Regions from separate parts of the Oceanobacillus sp. FSL K6-2867 genome, predicted to be linked through region 3. Evidence: predicted binding sites of a transcription regulator. Region 3 holds the regulator's gene; each other region holds the start of a gene.
What was found. Region 3 encodes Rex, which represses fermentation and respiration genes when NADH is low (regulators of the CRP and FNR family bind a similar motif). Its sites were predicted from a motif close to TTGTGAAATATTTCACAA; they were not measured.
Positions count from the first base shown of each region.

Region 1: a site for Rex is predicted at 3,269-3,286, ahead of NSQ77_RS01660 (hydroxymethylglutaryl-CoA synthase). Genes of this name have one in related genera too.
Region 2: a site for Rex is predicted at 2,230-2,247, ahead of nadC (carboxylating nicotinate-nucleotide diphosphorylase). Genes of this name have one in related genera too.

Region 1 is NZ_CP150144.1:346,237-352,636, forward strand. It holds gene NSQ77_RS01650 (hypothetical protein) at 1-123, shown strand, start outside; gene NSQ77_RS01655 (MATE family efflux transporter) at 176-1,537, opposite strand; gene NSQ77_RS01660 (hydroxymethylglutaryl-CoA synthase) at 2,058-3,224, opposite strand; gene NSQ77_RS01665 (ribonuclease H family protein) at 3,408-4,061, opposite strand; gene NSQ77_RS01670 (SMC family ATPase) at 4,230-6,400, opposite strand, start outside.
Region 2 is NZ_CP150144.1:434,644-441,043, forward strand. It holds gene NSQ77_RS01965 (TRAP transporter fused permease subunit) at 1-218, opposite strand, end outside; gene NSQ77_RS01970 (TAXI family TRAP transporter solute-binding subunit) at 323-1,330, opposite strand; gene nadC (carboxylating nicotinate-nucleotide diphosphorylase) at 1,354-2,199, opposite strand; gene NSQ77_RS01980 (transcription repressor NadR) at 2,452-2,982, shown strand; gene NSQ77_RS01985 (hypothetical protein) at 3,082-3,213, shown strand; gene NSQ77_RS01990 (glycerol dehydrogenase) at 3,247-4,341, opposite strand; gene NSQ77_RS01995 (CHRD domain-containing protein) at 4,683-5,093, shown strand; gene NSQ77_RS02000 (EAL-associated domain-containing protein) at 5,324-6,400, opposite strand, start outside.
Region 3 is NZ_CP150144.1:1,360,449-1,366,848, forward strand. It holds gene groL (chaperonin GroEL) at 1-1,098, opposite strand, end outside; gene groES (co-chaperone GroES) at 1,170-1,454, opposite strand; gene NSQ77_RS06630 (type II CAAX endopeptidase family protein) at 1,724-2,443, shown strand; gene NSQ77_RS06635 (YdiK family protein) at 2,447-2,641, shown strand; gene NSQ77_RS06640 (hypothetical protein) at 2,689-3,708, opposite strand; gene NSQ77_RS06645 (redox-sensing transcriptional repressor Rex) at 4,005-4,643, opposite strand; gene NSQ77_RS06650 (ABC-F family ATP-binding cassette domain-containing protein) at 4,793-6,400, shown strand, end outside.

The sequences.
Region 1 (6,400 bases), 1.0 Mb from region 3:
GAAAACTTCTCAGCATTGGATATTATTCCAAGTGGCTTAACATGGCCGATCTTAATCGCCGGAATACTCATAACGCTTATTGTTATTCGACTGTTAACGAAACGTGCTGCGATAAAAATGTAAATATAAAAATAGCCGATACTTCCTTCTGTATCGGCTATTTCATTTAAAATCTTTATACTGAAGCAGGATCTCGCATTACTTTCTTTCGTAGCCAAGGCTGAGATTTCCAACGCCTATAGGCAAATATTCCACGTACCCATTCATCCACACCTTGTGCCAGCCAAACTCCGAGAAGACCTAGTCCTAGTGAAATACCAAACACATAGCTAAGTACAACCGCAAGTCCCCACATGGATATGATCCCTATTATTACTGGGAATCGGACATCCCCCACTGATTTTAGTGAACCCATTAAAACCATATTCACGGCACGGCCTGGTTCAATAAATACGATTGCCCATAAAACAGGTAGTGCCACAGCAATAATCATTGGCTCCTCTGTAAAAAGTCCAAGAAGATTTTTTCCAGTAAATGCGATTATAAAGGAGATAACAATCGAAATGAAAAAAGCAATCTGAAGTGTCTTTAACCCCCGTTTTAATGTTCTCTCATATTGCTTTGCTCCTACATAGCGCGCAACTAATATTTGGGTCCCCTGTGAAATTGCCATGGTAAACATAAAACAGAACATCGAGATATTTAATATATACACTCTAGCTGCTAAAGCTGCGTCCCCAACAATTGCTACAAAGCTTGTTATCACAACTTGGGACAATTGATAAGAAAGCTGCTCCCCTGCCGATGGTATTCCAATACTCATTAGATTTTTTGTGTTTGTCTTATCAATCTTTAAAATATCATTGATCCTGTAACGTATTGCAAGACGTTTAAACACGAAAAATAATAGTGCCAACACCAGAAATAATCTTGCAACAATTATGGAAACAGAAACTCCAACAACTCCTGTTACCGGGATTCCAAACAAACCATTAATCGCTATGAGGAAACCGATGATACTAATCACATTCATCATGATAGTTACAAACATTGTTTCTCTTGTATGACCATAACTGCGTAGCACTGCACTCAAAGCCAAAGCAACTGCTTCAAGACAAAGAGACAAGCCAGCAACTACTAAATAAGTATGCGCGTAACTATATACTTCACCGCTTAAACCATAAAAATTTAAAAAGATTCCTCCAAAAACAGCAACTACAACCGTCATGCCAATACCAATCCAGAAGTTAAGTCCGAATGCAGATCTCGCTATACTGCGAGCTTCTTTAATCCGATTAGCACCTAAATTTTGACCGATTAGAATGGTTGCTCCAATCGCTGTTACGTTAAACACTAAAATAAATATATTCATTATCTGGTTGGCAACGCCAACACCCGCAACAGCATTATCAGAGTAGCCACTCAAAATTAATGTAGCAATAATGCCCACGCTCATGTGAAGGGATATTTCAATGAACAGTGGCCATGTAAGGTTAAACAGTGACTGATCCTGATATTTATTTTTTTCTGAGCTCAATTTTCTCATTTCTCCTTTCCGCTAAATTTCAGTCATTAGAAAAATTGGCATGCGTTAAAGGGATTTTTAAGAAAGCATTCTTTGCTTTCTTAAAAGCCCTCTACTTTGGGGGGCAGCCTTTTAGGCGAATGCCTTAATTGCACTTATGCAGATTGAAAAGTTTATCCTTTCCTAACCTCCAAAAATTTCCAACCAATTTAATAATAGTGCATATTGAAGTTGAGATATCTCTCTATCAAGTCATTCATTGGAAGATGACAGTCCAATCATGCATAATATATGCATTCCAGATCTTAGAAAAGAATGCAGCATTTGCATTAAAAAAGACCGCCCGGAAAATCATAAAAATACAATCTTCCAAGACAGCCTTATTTGCTATAAATTTGTTTCACTAGTATATTTTATAGGGAGAAGTTATTATTTAAATAATGTACCATTAGAATATAATAACATAAAAATTAATCAACATCAAATTTTTGTCACGAAAACTTTTACACCTTAAAAAATTTATATAAATGTCCTACTTTCTCACATACAAACGCTTATTATCTTCTATTCCACTTAAGCAAATTGCAGCAGGATCTTTTGTAATATCAAACTTTAACGTGGAACCATCAACTGGTAGAGTCTCCTCAAATATTTTTTCATACTCGGGAACAGTTACTTCAGTTCTTGATTCGAACAGCCTCGTATGATTGTTAACATGAAGATGCTCGCGATAATCCGGCTGTAATATCCCAGTAAAGAATTCTCCTACAGCACCTGATCCATAGCTATATAAGCCAACTCTTGATCCTGCTTCCAAACCCTCACTCAATTCAAGAAGGGACAGCAAGCTTAAATACAATGATCCTGTGTAAATGTTTCCAACGATTCGATTATATTGCGTACTTACTTGATAGTTTGCTACTAATTTTTCTTTGTCTTCCTCTGTACTTTCATCAAAAATTGTACGCAACGCCTTTAGTCCCATCTTTGTATATGGCAAATGGTAACAAATCGCTTCAAAGTCTTTCAATTCAAGACCAGATTTTTCCTTATATTGCTCCCAAACCTTTGAAAAGAAGTATATGTATTGCTCATTAGAAAACTTTCCATCAACAAACGCTTTGTCTGAATAAATAGGTCTCCAAAAATCCATAATATCATTTGTTAAATAAGCACTCTGCTCCTCGAGGACCATGATTTTTGGATTTGCACTAATCACCATCGCAACCGCTCCAGCACCTTGTGTAGATTCACCGGATGTATTTAGACCGTACCTTGCAATATCAGAACCTAAAACCAGTACTTTGCTTTCCGGATTTAATGCAATATGTCCTTTTGCCAATTGTATTCCAACAGTTGCGCCGTAGCATGCCTGCTTCATTTCAACAGTACGCGCACGGGGATTTAACCCAAGCAAATTATGTACATAAACCCCTGCCGACTTAGAGTTATCAATACCAGATTCCGTACCAAAAATAACGAAATCAATTTTCTCTTTATCCGCCTCGTTTAAAATTCCAAGTGCTGCATTTGCTGCCAAAGTAACCGGGTCTTGTGTAATTGGTGCAAGCGCCATTTTTTCCTGACCAATTCCAATTGTGAATTTTTCCGGCTCTATGCCCCTTGCTACAGCTAATTTGTTCATGTCTACATATAAGTGTGGTGTATAAAAGCCTATTTTATCTATTCCTATTTTCAATGCCCTGCTCCTTTATAATTACCAAAATTTAATACTGTATTGCTTCGTGAAATGATGCACATCTATTAACCTCTAAATTACCAATAGTTAAATGATAATATAAAGTATTACGAAAAACAACTCATATAAAGTGGCTTGGAAGGGTTTTCCAAATCACTGTTTTTGCAACCGACTTGCTTCCCATCACCATTTACGCTGACTTGTAATTTCGATCTCTTGCAGTGCCTGTGTTGCTAATTGATCAGCTTCTCGGTTCATCTTGCGAGAGACATCTTTAAATGTGGGCGTAATTCCAAGCTGCTCTATTTTTCGTTCAATCCGATCAATCCATGCCGCTAATTCCTTTTCGTAGCATGGCCATTCCCCATCAAGCTGATGGATAACAACCTTTGAATCTCCTACAAAAGTAACAGGTAAATGGTGAACCCCTAATATCTCTAATTCCGTTAATCCTAAATGAAGTGCTGCATATTCTGCTTCGTTATTACTAACAAGTCCATCAACGTTAGCATTTTTTCGAATTCGAAGGTCTTTTTCGTTCTGTCTATAGTAAATAACACAGCCAAGACCGGCTTTATCTGTCTTCAGGTCAAACCCACCATCAAAATAAACGGTTATATCATGGGGTTCCGTTTTAATTTCTTCCATGTATTTCTTTAATTGCTTATAGGTCCAGTTTCCTTCATTATTATCAATAAATGTTAACTGCTTGATGCGTCCTGTTTTCTCCATGTCTTCTGCAATAGTGATAGCCTGACTTAGTTCCATATCATCAGTGCAGAGCACTGTTTCGAGTCCTTTTTTTGTACGGTATGTCAGTTCAATCCTCACACGCAAAGATAACACCCCTTTTAAGTACCATTTTTTCAGCTAAGAAGATTTTTATGTCTATTAATAAGCAACGATGCTATTATAATTAGTATTTTACGTTCCTCATTAAACATACGCATTTCTATTTAGAATAGAAAAAAGCCCACAAACGTTCTCCGTTTTATGGGCTTTGCGTTATTGCATTACAAATCTCGTGCTGCTATAGCCTTCTTTCATTTTCTTAACCTCCAGCATTGCAGGGAATATATTTTTCAGCTCCTGCACATGAGAGATAACACCAATCATTCTACCCGATTGCTGTAATGCAACCAGGGCATCAATAGCTTTGCTTAACGATTCCTCATCTAACGAGCCAAAGCCTTCATCAATAAACATTGTATCAATTGAAATATTGCCTTGGAAGCTTTGAATGACATCAGACATGCCGAGCGCAAGCGAAAGTGATGCATTAAATTTTTCCCCGCCTGATAATGTTTTGACATCACGGGTTTGTCCGGTATAAGAGTCATACACATCAAGTGCTAGCCCGCTTTGCTTACCATGTGATTCCTGACGATCACTTCTCGTTAAATAGTATTGACCATTTGATAGATCCCTTAATCTCATATTTGCAGCATCAATGATTTGCTCCAAATATTCAATTTGCAAATAGCGTTCAAAAGAAATTTTTCGATCATTTTGTCCTCTAAGAACATCATATAGTTCAGCGATGGTGGCTAATTGCTTTTCTTGTTCCTTCACACGACTCTCGGCCTCCATAATACGAACCTTTAAATCAATTGCTTCTTGATAGCTCTCTTTTGAGCGATTCCAAGTACTCAGCGCTAGCTCATATGCTTGTTTTAACTTATCCAGCTGCTCTTTTAGTACCGTTAAATCAATTCGCGATTTTGCTTTTAAGCCTGTTTTTAAATCAGCAACCTGTTCTGTTAGCGCGGACAAGCTTTGTTTAAACTGTTCAATCTCATTTTTTAATGCCTGCTGATTAGCCGCAGATATTTTTGCCTCACGATAAGTTTCAATCGATTGAAATCCAGCATCTTGCATCGCTTCATGAAATTGAATTTCTGCAATCTTGTGTTTCTCATTCGTTTCGTACAATTGTTTTTTAGCATGCATTTGGTTTGAACTTGCGCTTGCTTGCTCTTCTTTTGCTTTTTGCAGCTCAGCTTGTGCTTCTTCCCACTGTCTTTCTAGATTTTCTTTCATTTTTTTCGTCTCGTTTAATTGCTTCTCTAGCTCCGACAGCTCCCTAACTTCATCAGGGATGTTTCGTAACCGTTCCTGATATACAGCTTTTTGCGATTCATAGGAAGTTACCAGATTCTGATATTCCTTTTCAAGCTGTTCTTTTTTTGGTTCTAGCTGTTTTATAACTGCGGTTAAGTTTTCTTGTACTTCTTTTTGCTCTTTTAATTCGGAGCGTTTCTTTTCTAAAGCTGTTACTTCAGCTGCTAGCTTTTTCCCCTTTTCTACCAATTGTTCAAAAACGGACGCAACAGTATCAAGCGGAATCGCATATTCTGCTATTTCTGTTTCTTTTTCTTGATGCTGGGCTAATTTAGACTTTAAATCAGCTTGAGCATTTCTGTACAAATCATTCTTTGTGTCCAATTCTTTTCTCAAAGTTTCCAGTTGTTCTTTTGTAATAGCATCTTTTTGTGCTGTTGCCTTATTTGGATGCTCGATACTGCCACAAACAGGACATGCTCCTCCATCATGCAAGTGGTTTGCTAAAACAACTGCCTGATTAGCTAGCCAAGCTTGCTCCTGAAGCTGATAATGCTCTTTCGCCTGCTTAAATTCCTCTTCTTTTATGGAAAGGACTTGTTCAAGCTTGCCTTTTTGCTTGGATAAATCCATGTAACCTTGCAGCAGCTTTGCACGCTCCCTCATCTCGAGCAGTTGCTGTTTCTTATCATGAAATTGGTTTACCTCCTCATCAAGCTGCTTAATTTGAACCTGGTATTTCTCAGCCGATTCATTTTTGCTATGAAGCTCTTCTTTACGTCTTTCCAGTTCAGATCGAGTTTGCTGACCTTCTTTCACAAGCTTTTCCAATTTATTTTTTTGTTGATCGATATCTTTTACGATTGGTAAATAATCAGTTAATCGATCTAGCTTCTTCCCTGTTTCTTCTCTTAAATCCTTTTTACTTTCCTCTTCCTTATAAAAAGATGCTGCTTTTTCAAGTTTTGTTTCAGCTAGCTTCAGAGCAACTTCTGCATTTTCTAATACATGTTTCTTCTCCTTTGTTTCCTTTTGCCAATCAGAAACCTGCTTTTCATAAATTTCAATTGTACTTGCTCGCCCTGCTGCTTCTAATTTCTTTTCTTTCTTTGCAA
Region 2 (6,400 bases), 930 kb from region 3:
GCTTCCCTTTTTGAAAAGCCATAAAGCAAAAAGGTAAGTACAAGAATAAAAGCTAAATGGATTGCCATTTGATTGAGAGGATCTAGATTTCCAAAGATTACAGACCAAATTTGATATATAGACAATCCAAAGGCAAACAATATAAAAAGTTTCATTGGTTGCTCTGAAAGATTACGCTTGTAACCTTCTACAAACCACCTTTTCAATTTTGCTTTCATGTTCACAATGCAATGACTCCTTTCGAAATAAAAAGGAAAACTTAAGTAACCATTTTTTACAAATTAAGCTACTAGGTGAGTCCCTTAATCGAATACAAAATATGTTACGGAAGCAATCCTTTCTCCCGGAAAAATTTTTCTGCTCCTGGATGCAGGGGCACATTACCGACCTTCATGATATTATCTGCTGATAGATTATAAAATTCCTTGTGCACCGTTCTTAGATAGTCAAAATTTTCATAGATTGCTTTAGTTATCTGATAGACTTCTTCCTCTGGAACCTCTTTATTGGCGATAAGAATCGCCGGTGTGCTGACGGTCGCTATGTCTTCCTGTAAAAAGGAATATGCCGAAGCATTAATCGTTCCAGCATCCATTCCAAGTTTTTCGGATACGCGTTCAATCACATGTTCATCTAATTCAAGCAATTTCAAACGCATCAGCGCAGATGCTTCCATAATATCACTTGAAGGTGCTGACACCGCATCTCCACTAGCGTCAATTCGATTATCGGCCATCATTTCAAATGTTTTTGACCCAGATAAATAATCAACTGATCCTCCCCAAGCAATAATGTCATCATAGGAGATTCCATATGCTTGTAAAACTTTGCGAGTAATGATTTCACCAGCCGCTCCTTTTTGATCCACAGCCAATCGAATTGGAGCTTTAAGCTCAATCAGCTCTTCAAAGGAATTATAGGGTACATCCGCAGCTATAATAAATTGATAGTAATTTGCTGGAATCACAACACTTACAGCACGAATATCTTCATATGGCTGATCGTATGGCTCTTCCCCACTGTATGCCGCGTAAGAAGTCATTGCATAAGATAATCCATACGGGACAATTCCTGTTGCAACAGCTAATGGATTTTCCACAATCCCCCCCGGTTCTACAGTAATAATAGCTCCTTCATTTTCCCTGCGAATCGACTCAGCGATTCCTTCAGCAAAAACAGACCAAGCACCACCAACTCTTCCACCAACAATTGTTGTGTGAAAAGACTCTTCCGATTGAACCGCATCATTTGCTTCTTGTTCGTTATCTTTTTCACATGCAGTTAAAAAAATAAACCCTAAAATGATTGCAACAACAATTTTTTTGTTCATCAAATGGCCTCCTGTTGCCGGCTTTATTTTTTACTTCCCTCGTTCACCTGCAAACTAATATCCAATGCTTGAACAGAATGTGTCAGTGCGCCTAACGATATGTATTGCACCCCAGTATTTGCATACGCTGCCAGATTAGAAAGCGTAATTCCGCCAGATGCTTCCGTTATGATAGAATCAGGTACAAGTTCGACATATTCTCTTACTTCCTCTGGATTGCGATTATCGAACATAATGACATCTGCTCCAGCACCTACCGCTTCCAGGACCTCCTTTTTATTCTCTGTTTCCACTTCAATCTTTACCATATGACCAAGTACAGCACGTGCTTTTTCAACAGCTTCTGTGATTGATCCACAATAGGAAATATGATTATCTTTAATCATCACACCGTCATATAATCCATTTCGGTGATTCTTCCCTCCTCCAGAAGTAACTGCATATTTATCAAACATTCTTAGTCCGGGCAATGTTTTTCTTGTGTCACAAATGCTGATCGATGTGTCATTCAGGGCTTCTATACAATGGTTTGTCACCGTAGCAATCCCGCTCATCCGCTGCAGTAAATTTAAAATGACGCGCTCCCCAGTAAGTATGGAACGGACAGAACCATAAACTTCCGCAATCGCAGTTTGGGCCGCCACTTTATCGCCGTCATTAAAATAAAGCTTTATTTCCATTTCAGGGTCCAGCAAATGATAAGCTTCCTTAATAATAGAAAGTCCAGAAAGAACTCCAGCTTCTTTAAGGATAAACACACCTTTTCCCAATTGATTCTTTGGAAAAATAGAATCACTCGTTAAATCTTGATCACCGATATCTTCATTTAAAAATTCTTCAAGTGCGTTTTTTAGTTTAATAGAATTCATCATAGTTTACTCCTTCAGTTGTTGTTTTATTTGTGATTATTTTCACATTAAATACAATAGAATGCGCTTACTTATAAGTCTGTCATCCCCCTATGTCTTTACAATAGTGATGAATCAAGATTCAATAGTCATCTGTCTTGACATCTATATTTACATAGAATTAATATATTATCAAGTACAAATTAATAAAAAGCTTTTTTATTTGAACTATAAAACAATGTGTTACATGTAAATGTACAAGGAGGGCAATAAATGGAGCAGCAGAGAAAAATGCCTTCAGCAAAAAGACAGCAGCTTATCATACAAAAGCTAAAAGAATCGGCGCGGCCTATAAGCGGCAAGGATTTCGCCAAACTTACCAACGTATCCAGACAAGTGATTGTTCAGGATGTATCGATATTAAAGGCAAAAAATGAACCTATTATTGCAACAAGCCAAGGCTATATTTATCTCAGTGAGCATTTAAATAATCAAAAGCAGCAAATTATTGCATGCAAGCATGATGCTGGCCAAACCAAAGAAGAGCTATACTTGATTGTTGATCATGGGGTGACAATCAGAGACGTTATTGTTGAACATCCTGTTTATGGAGAAATCACTGCCTCCATTCGGGTTGGCAGCAGAAAAGAAGCTGACACATTTATTACAAAGATACAGACTACAGACGCGTCGTACCTATCTGCGCTAACTAATGGGATTCACTTGCATACCCTTGAGTCCGATTCGCTGCTTAAAATTGAAGCAGCGTGCAGGGATTTAAGAAAAGCTGGCATTCTCGTTTAAATTGTTTTGGGTAAATCATGTTTGAAATTGAGCTATAACGGTTACAGGAATGTATATATAGAAAGAAATAACATTCTAGTTTGTCAGCGAGGTGATAACATGTCCAATCAAGACAAAGAAAAACGAAGCGATGATTCACTAGAGCAAAAACAAAAAATCAATGATCCAAATCAAGATATCGAACCACAACGCGAAACAAATCCAAAACCACAGGAAAGCAATAGAGAGTAAGGCGAGAAACCAGCCTTACTCTCTTATTTCATTTTATTTATTTTTACTCAATTGATCGACCGCAAGAATTGCTGTAGCAACATCATCGGCAGAAATATCGGTGGAAAGGTTCCCCATTGTTTCGCCCTCTTGTGTAGCCGCTTCTCCGACTCTTCGCAAATCTTCATAAGAAACTTCTTCTAAATGCATTTCTTTTAATGTTGTCGGTAATCCAAGCGCACGATAAAAATCAATATATTTAACTATTTCATCTTGTGAATGCAATTCTAATAGGAGCTGTGTTAATGTACCATATGCTACCTTCTCGCCATGTGTCAGATGGTGAATATCACCTTCAAGCACAGTAAAACCATTGTGAATGGCATGCGCACCCGCTAGTCCACCACTTTCAAAACCAAGACCGGATAATAATGTATTTGCCTCTACAACAGCTTCCACATGTTTGGTTACAAGTCCTTTTTGCACTGCTTTATAAGCTGCCTGTCCATAAGCAAATAATGTTTTTTCACATGCTTCCGCTATTGCCTGTGCAGCGATACTAGTCTTGCCGCCAGCCATTGCATCACCATTGCTTTTAATTGTCGCTCTTGCTTCCACCCATGTTGCCATCGCATCTGCAATCCCTGAAGCGAAAAGTCGTGGTGGTGCACCTGCAACTACTTTTGTATCGACAAGTACCAATTCTGGATTTTTATCATAGAACTTATAGGATTCAAACACACCTTTATCACTATAAATTACAGATAACGCACTAGTTGGTGCATCGGTTGATGCTGTTGTAGGGACAATCACAACACTGAGTTCTAGGCCGTCAGCAACTGCCTTTGCTGTATCGAGTGTTTTTCCTCCTCCAACTCCAATGACATTATCAACTGCTTCGTTTTTCCCTTCATTTACAATTCTTTCTACTTCATTCAGTGAAGCCTCCCCATTAAACTCTACATAATGATAATCAACACTGTCTGCCTTCAAGCTCTCTTCAATTGTTGATCCTGTAATCTTCCAAACCGTTTCATCCGAAAGAATTAAAGGCTTTTTTCCTATTGACTTAACATGCTTACCAATATCTTTTAATGCATCTTTTCCTTGAATATACTTGCTAGGTGAAGTAAAAATAATATTTGTCATGTTGTCGTTATCGCTCCTTTTATGCAGCTATCTATATTGTGCCATTCCTGTTAAATATTATTTATAAGTGCGCACAAGAACCTCTATTCCCTGTACTCCCCTTTTTCAAACGTACGTCTGCTAGTTAATAGGTATTCGCCAAAATTCAGCAAAGTCAAGTTCCTTTAGGATAGTCGTACAAGCAAAATTGCATCTAAGTAATAAAATAAATTAGAAAGCGCGGCATTCATGAAGGTAGTTTAAGAAATAGCTTTTTTGTATATCTCAAGTGCAAGCCTCCCTGGACGGATGCCTTCTTTTCATATTAACCGTACTTAAAACTATATAAGGAGGTAACCTTTATGTATAATGACTATTTCTATATTGCGGAATTAACAGGCTCACAACAGTCACCGCCAGTTCACACATATGCTGATGGTACAGCACTGTTTCATGTGAGCAAAAATAAAAATGAGATTCGTTATCGACTTGCTGCAACGAATCTAACAAATATGACACAGGCACATATTCATGTCGGACGCAGAAATATTAATGGACCCGTTATCGCTTTTTTATCCAATAAAGTTGCTAGCCCCGGGGAAAAAGAAGCTATTTTAGAAGGGTTTCTAACAGCGGATGATTTAACCGGACCACTTAAAGATAAATCGATATCAGATTTAGTTGATCTTATGAACGCAGGAAAAGCATATGTCAGTATCCAAACTAAATCCTATCCGGATGGAGAAATCAGGGGTAAAATCACACAAAACTAAATACTACCTTAAGCTGATTTTTATCAGCTTTTTATTTTTCACAGAAAATTTACCAGTTGAGAAGTTATATGTTACATAAAAAATGATGGGAGTGATTAACGTAGAATTCCAGAATAATACGCGCGCAATTTCAATATTCCAATAAGAAAAGACTCCATTTTACAAAAACTGATCAAAATGGAGTCTTTTTCAGCATCTTTATGGTTTTTTCTTAGACGTTCATCAGCTAATCAAAGCAAGCCTTCTTGCTCATATAAATAAGCATATGGAATATCTAAAAATACGTACAGCTTTTCGGAAATTGGAAATGAATAGGTTCTGATTCGTTCATCTCTTTCAATATCTGTGTACAAGTCAGATAGGAGCCCTTTCTTTTCTACATTCATTCGCATAACATTTTCAAAAAAATATGGGCGCCAGCTCCAGTTTTTATTCTTGCCTTCATATTGCAGTTCCCACTCACCTGCAATATTTTTCTCTGCATTTGAAGACAGCTGTATTCCATCTGCATTGCAAATATATACACGGAAAACGAAACTAGTACAGGCCTTGCCAATTTTAAGAATAATATCATCATAGGACGCATTAGATTTTATCGATGGCAGCATTATTTTAAATTGTTCATTAATCCAATTGGTTAATTCAAGCTGTGCTTTGATTTTTTTTCGTTCAAATAATACAAAGCGCTGAAAGTCTGATTTAATCTTCTCTTGTGATGAATTCGCTGCAACAAAATGAGGTTGTGCCTGCTTTAGATAACTTCCCTGGTAATAATGTCCACCATGGCGCCAAGCATAGTTTAATTGACTGTATGTACTGATACCCTTAAATAAAAGTGCCGCTCCGATTTTGCGGGAAAGCATGGATAGCGAATGATGAACATCACCATAAAGCTGCGGCATTAAATTGTCTTCTAAAAAACCAGCATCTGCCTTTACAATGTTTGGCTCTAACTGAACTAAACGTTCTAAGCTAGCATTTCGTTGTTCAACATCAATTGCGATACGAATTCCTAACGTTTTCATATATTTGATTAGTTTTCTTAAATCATTGCTTTGTTCAGTAATCGAAGCTTCCTTTATTTCAATAATAATTTTATTCAAATCCATCCCCTTGCCGGCATGGGATTGTAAAAGGGTTAACAGTGACTCCCCACCATCCTTCATTAATAATCTTGCATTATAATAAAATGTCAGATTCATTGACTGATCATTTTCCATAAAGGTATTTAATGCCTTTTGTTGAATATTATGATTCAGCTCAAGGTGAAAATCTTCAGGGATTGAACTGTCATCAAAAAACCAGTC
Region 3 (6,400 bases):
GCGCTCTTGTAATTTTTCTTTATCAAATTCAGAAGTTGTTTCTTCTGCTTGTGCACGGATTTGAGCAACACGACCAGAGATTGCTTCTGGGTTACCAGCACCCTCAACAACTGTTGTGTTTTCTTTTGTTACAACAACTTTTGAAGCACGTCCAAGTTGTTCAATTGTAGCGCTCTTCAAGTCTAATCCAAGGTCTTCTGTAATCACTTCTCCACCAGTCAGGATAGCAATATCTTCAAGCATTGCTTTACGACGGTCACCGAATCCTGGAGCTTTAACAGCTACAGCGTTGAATGTTCCACGAAGTTTGTTTACTACTAATGTTGCAAGTGCTTCGCCTTCAACATCTTCAGCGATTAATAATAGTGGTTTACCTTGTTGAACTACTTGCTCAAGTACTGGTAATACTTCTTGGATGTTACCGATTTTCTTATCTGTAATAAGAATATATGGATCTTCTAATACTGCTTCCATTTTATCTTGGTCAGTAACCATGTATGGTGAAGAGTATCCACGGTCAAATTGCATACCTTCAACAACCTCTAGCTCTGTGTTGAAGCCTTTTGATTCTTCAATTGTAATAACACCGTCATTACCAACACGTTCCATCGCCTCAGCAATTAAGTTACCAACTTCATCATCAGATGCAGAGATAGCTGCGATTTGTGCGATAGATTCTTTGCTCTCAACTGGTTGTGAAATTGCTTTTAACTCTTCAACAGCACTTGCTACAGCTTTCTCAATACCACGGCGAATACCTACAGGGTTTGCACCAGCTGTAACGTTTTTCAATCCTTCGTGAATCATTGCTTGTGCAAGAACAGTTGCAGTAGTCGTACCATCACCAGCTACATCATTTGTTTTAGATGCAACTTCAGATACAAGCTGTGCACCCATGTTTTCAAAAGCATCTTCCAATTCGATTTCTTTAGCAATGGTTACCCCATCATTAGTAATTAGAGGTGAGCCGAATTTTTTATCTAAAACAACGTTACGTCCTTTTGGTCCTAACGTTACTTTTACAGCGTTTGCTAATGTATCTACACCGCGCAGCATTGCTCCACGTGCGTCTTCATTGAACTTAATATCTTTAGCCACTTAAAATTCCTCCCTTAAAATAATCATTCAAAAGTTTATTTGTCGTCGTTCATGTATGTGTTGTGTTAAGGTTAGCTTACTACAGCTAAAATGTCATTTTCACGAAGAATTAAGTATTCTGTACCTTCGTACTTCACTTCAGTACCAGCAAATTTAGAGAAAATAATGCGGTCTCCTTCAGCAACTTCAAGTGCCACTTTTTCTCCATTTTCAGTTACACGGCCAGATCCTACTGCTACTACGCGACCTTCCTGTGGTTTTTCCTTTGCAGAGTCCGGTAGTACGATACCGCTTGCAGTTGTTTCTTCTTGTTCAACAAGTTCGATAACAACACGATCTCCTAGTGGTTTAATCATGTAGAATGCCTCCTCAATTCTATATCGTATTTAGATGTATTAGCACTCTCATTCAGTGAGTGCTAATTTCTATATTCATAATAATTAATCCTATAAAAAAATGCAAGCAATGTGTCTATTATTTTTTTGCTTCTAACAATTTTTTTCTAAGTAGGGCTTATAATATTAACAGACAAGAGAATATGTTAAAATACCAACTATGATAATCAATAAATGAACCTTGTCATACATATACTAAAAACTACATCAAGCAAAAGGAGTCGTTTTACTTGGCACGAAGATATTGGTATGTCATTTTAACTTATATACTTATGCAGCTTTCTGCGTTTCCCGTTAGTCTGCTTGCAAAACATCACTATATCCCTGTACAAGCTGTCGTTTATTGGTCCATTTTCAGCTTTATTTTTGGTCTTCTCATTATATTGTGGATCTTGAAGCCTGACATGCAGATGAGACATGCACGGGATGCTGCACCAATGAGTTCGATGGTACTATGGTCAATACTCGGTGTATTTATGGCTTTCTTCGCTCAAGGGATTGCTACAGCGATTGAAATTTATGTCTTAGGAATTTCACCAGGATCAGAAAACACACAAGGTATTATGAATATAGCCCGTGCAGCACCGTTATTTATTATTATCCCAGCTATAATCGCACCGATACTGGAGGAAATTATTTTCCGAAAAATTATCTTCGGCAGTCTCTATAAGCGTATGAATTTCTTCTTCGCTGGCTTGATATCCGCCCTCATCTTTGGATTTATACATGAAGGGTTGGAACACATACTAATTTACGCATCGATGGGATTTGTATTTGCATTTCTTTACGTCAAAACAAAACGAATTCTCGTTCCGATTATTGTTCACGCTGCAATGAATACATTAGTTGTCGTTGGGCAATATTCTATGGATCCGGAAGAAATGCAGCGCCAGCTTGAACAAATGCAGCGTCAGGTTGAGCAATTGCAAATGATTCTCATTGGAGGTTAACGAATGATTAATTCTCTTATCGTTAAAGCGATTATTTATCTCATAATGGCAATCATTTTTATTTACGTTGCAGTCCAAAGCAAAGGGGAAACAATTTGGAATCCCAATACACTTATTTTTGCTGCTGTAGCAACACTTGCCTTTGGGGTTGCACTCCGATTGCTTGGCAAGTACCTTCGGATAAAGAAAAAGAAATAACAATCAAAAAGAAGGCTGTTTCTCTTTTAAAACAGCCTTCTTTCTTATTATTGAATAGACTTTAATTTATCTGTCCATTCATCCTTATTCTCAATTATTTTTTCAAACGTAGTATAGCGGATAACATATAAATCATTATCTTTAGCAAATACTCTTGCTACTTCTTCCTGATCGAGCTGAATATCATCTTCCGTTAATGAAAAGTCAAAAAAACCTTCTTCTGCAGAATTAAATTCAAGCTCACCTGTAGTCATTTCTGTTAAATTCACTTCCATCATCTCGATAAAACCTTCAACACCTAACAACTCATCACCATCTGGATAATAATGAATCGTAAACAGCTCTGTAAAATTCGTTTGATCCTCATCAACTAAAAGAAATTCAGCAGTTGCTTCACCTTCTGCTTCCTCATAGTTTTCAAGCTCCCATTTTCCTTCATCAAACGGAATTTCTAAGCTCGTAATTGTGTCGATGTAAACACCTTCTGCTGCTATATCATCAGCCGTCTCCTCGATAACTTCCCCATTCTCATCAAGCATAATTATCTCACTCGGTTCTTCTGAACTATAAATTTTCCAAGTGCCATCATCCGGACGCAAAACATGAACCCCATGTGTCTCATTGTTCGCAAAGTCAGGACCATCGACCTTCATTGTAGTCTGTTTATATGAGATTGTTGCTTCCTCTTCTGACTTTTCCTCCACCACTAAATCAAATAATTCCATATCTAAAGTATATACCGATAATTGCTCAATTGTCGTACGTGTTGTGTCATATAACGGAGATTCACTATGTACGGTGTCCATATATGCTTCCAGATCATTTTCTGTTAATGCTTCCAGGTTTGCTTCAAGAACTGCAAATAATTCTTCATCCTCTGGAACAGCTTTTTCTTCTTCTGATGCTTCAGCCTCATCTTTCTCATTTTCCTCTGCATCATTCACTTCTTTACTTGCTTCAGCATCGTCGGTCTTTTGATTCGCATTATCACTGTCGTTCGAACATGCAGCAATAAATAAACTAATAAATAATACAAACATAATACCTAAAACCTTTTTCATACCCACGAATAAATTCCTCCTCTATCTTCGTATATTCCCAATACAGATTAACGCAATAATCAGTAAATAGATAGATGTCTTAAGGACCAATAATTTTCAGAAAAATAATAGTTCGATTTATCTAGTAATTATTTATCAGCTTGTTTCCAACCGCTGTATAAAACAGCATTTTTATGGACCTGATGCACATAGTTTATTGTATTTAACAGATATAAGCACATCCAAATCTTGCCATAAAAAAACAAGGCTTTTGACCTAAATTCAATAGCCTTGTAATAAAATAGAATTTCACAATGAATAATTTATTCTGGGTTATCTAACGAGTAATGCTTAAGGAAATAAACCAGGGCCTGTAATTCAACTGCAAGATCAATATGGTGCACCCGAATATGCTTCGGTACGGTAATCCTGGCAGGGGTAAAGTTAAGAATCCCTGAAATCCCCTTTTCCACCAGCTTATCGGTTATCACCTGTGCTTCAATTGCTGGAACGGTTAAGATAACGACTTTAATATCATCTAACTTTTCCTCTAAATCATTAATATGATAAACAGGAACCCCTCCAATATCCGTGCCAACCTTATCTATATCTGCATCAAATGCTGTGGTAATCCGGATATTATTGTTCTTCATAAAGTTATAATGGAGGAAGGCTGTACCTAAGTTTCCCACACCAATTAAAGCAACCTCTGTAACCTCATGCTGGTCCAGGGTACTTCGGAAAAACCCTAATAAATACTCTACATTATAGCCGTATCCCTTTTTTCCCAATGCGCCAAAGTAAGAAAAGTCTCTTCGAATTGTTGCAGAATCCACTTTTACTGCATCACTCAGCTCCTTTGAGGATACTCGCTTCTTCCCCTGCTGATTTAAGTTGTTAAGAAAACGATAATATAAAGGCAGCCGCTTGGCAGTAGCTTGTGGAATTTTGTTCTGATCCATCAATCTTCCTCTTTTCAATCCAATAGTTGTATATAATAAGTTCTTTCCTCTATTTTAACAGAAAACGTCAAATAAGTCGTGATATTTTTCACAATTCAGTTGCTTCGTCAAATAACTATCATATACACTGTAAATGGTGGGGTGAAAAAATGATATTAATGCAATTAAACGGAATTTCAAAATCCTTCGGTGCGGAAGAGATTTTATCAAATATTAAAATAGAAATTAAAGATAAAGATCGTATTGCTATTGTTGGCAGAAATGGTGCAGGTAAGTCAACATTACTTAAAATTATGGCACAAGAATTATCGTATGATGAAGGGGAATTTTTCCAACCGAAGGATCTTACATTCGGTTATTTATCTCAGCATATGACGTTAGAGTCAGGAAAAACCATTTGGGATGAGATGCTGGATGTGTTCTCCCATTTAAAATCTTTGGAAAAACAGCTTCGAACCTTGGAAAAGGAAATGGAGAAAGCCAACGAATTAACTGGGGAAGAATATGACAAAGTACTTAAAGAATACGACAAGCTTCAGCTGGCATATCAGACTAATGGAGGCTATACGTATGAATCAGACATTAGGGCTGTACTTAGTGGGTTAAATTTTGAGTCCTTTGATTATGGTACACCAATTGCAGAACTTAGTGGTGGACAAAAAACACGTCTTGCCCTAGGAAAATTACTGCTTCAAAAACCACAGCTGCTTATTCTCGATGAGCCGACCAACCATCTGGATATTGATACATTGTCATGGTTGGAAAACTATCTCGTTAATTATCCTGGCGCCATTGTCATCGTTTCACACGATCGGTACTTTCTTGATAAAACAGTTTCCATCGTGTATGAAATATCACGACATAAAACGCGAAAATACCATGGGACATACAGCAAGTACTTGGAGCAAAAAGCGCTGAATTATGAACAGGAATTAAAGGAATTTGAAAAGCAGCAAACTGAAATTAAAAAAATGGAAGACTTTATCCAGCGGAATATTGTACGTGCTTCGACTACAAAACGAGCACAAAGCAGGCGGAAGCAGCTTGAAAAAATAGAGCGCCTTGATCGGCCACTAGGTGATGAGTCATCCGCTTCCTTCTCCTTTCAAATTAATCGTAGAAGTGGAAATGATGTATTAAAAGTTGAAGAGCTTAGCTTACGTTATGAAAAAGAAGTGAACCCTATTTTTTCCAACATACGACTGGATATAAATCGCGGTGACCGTATCGCACTTGTTGGTCCGAATGGTGTAGGGAAAACTACATTACTTAAGGCCATCTTAGGTAGACTGCAAACTGAAAAAGGAAACATCCAGCTTGGTACGAATGTGCAAATTGGCTACTATGACCAGGAGCAGGCTGATCTTAATTCCACTAAAACAATTCTCCAGGAATTATGGGATGATTATCCTGCCATAAATGAAAAAGATATCCGCACGGTCTTGGGAAACTTCCTTTTTTCCGGTGATGATGTACTGAAACCGGTTCACACATTAAGTGGTGGTGAGAAAGCAAGACTTGCCCTTGCTAAGCTTAAAATGCAGCAAGCAAATTTCCTTATTATGGATGAGCCTACAAACCATTTGGATATTGATAGTAAAGAAGTGCTGGAAGCAGCATTAATTGATTTTCCTGGAACGATACTTTTCGTGTCACATGACCGCTATTTTATTAATAAAATAGCTGATCAGGTTGCTGAAATGCAGCGCGATGGGATTACGATATATCTTGGTGACTATGATTATTATTTGGAAAAG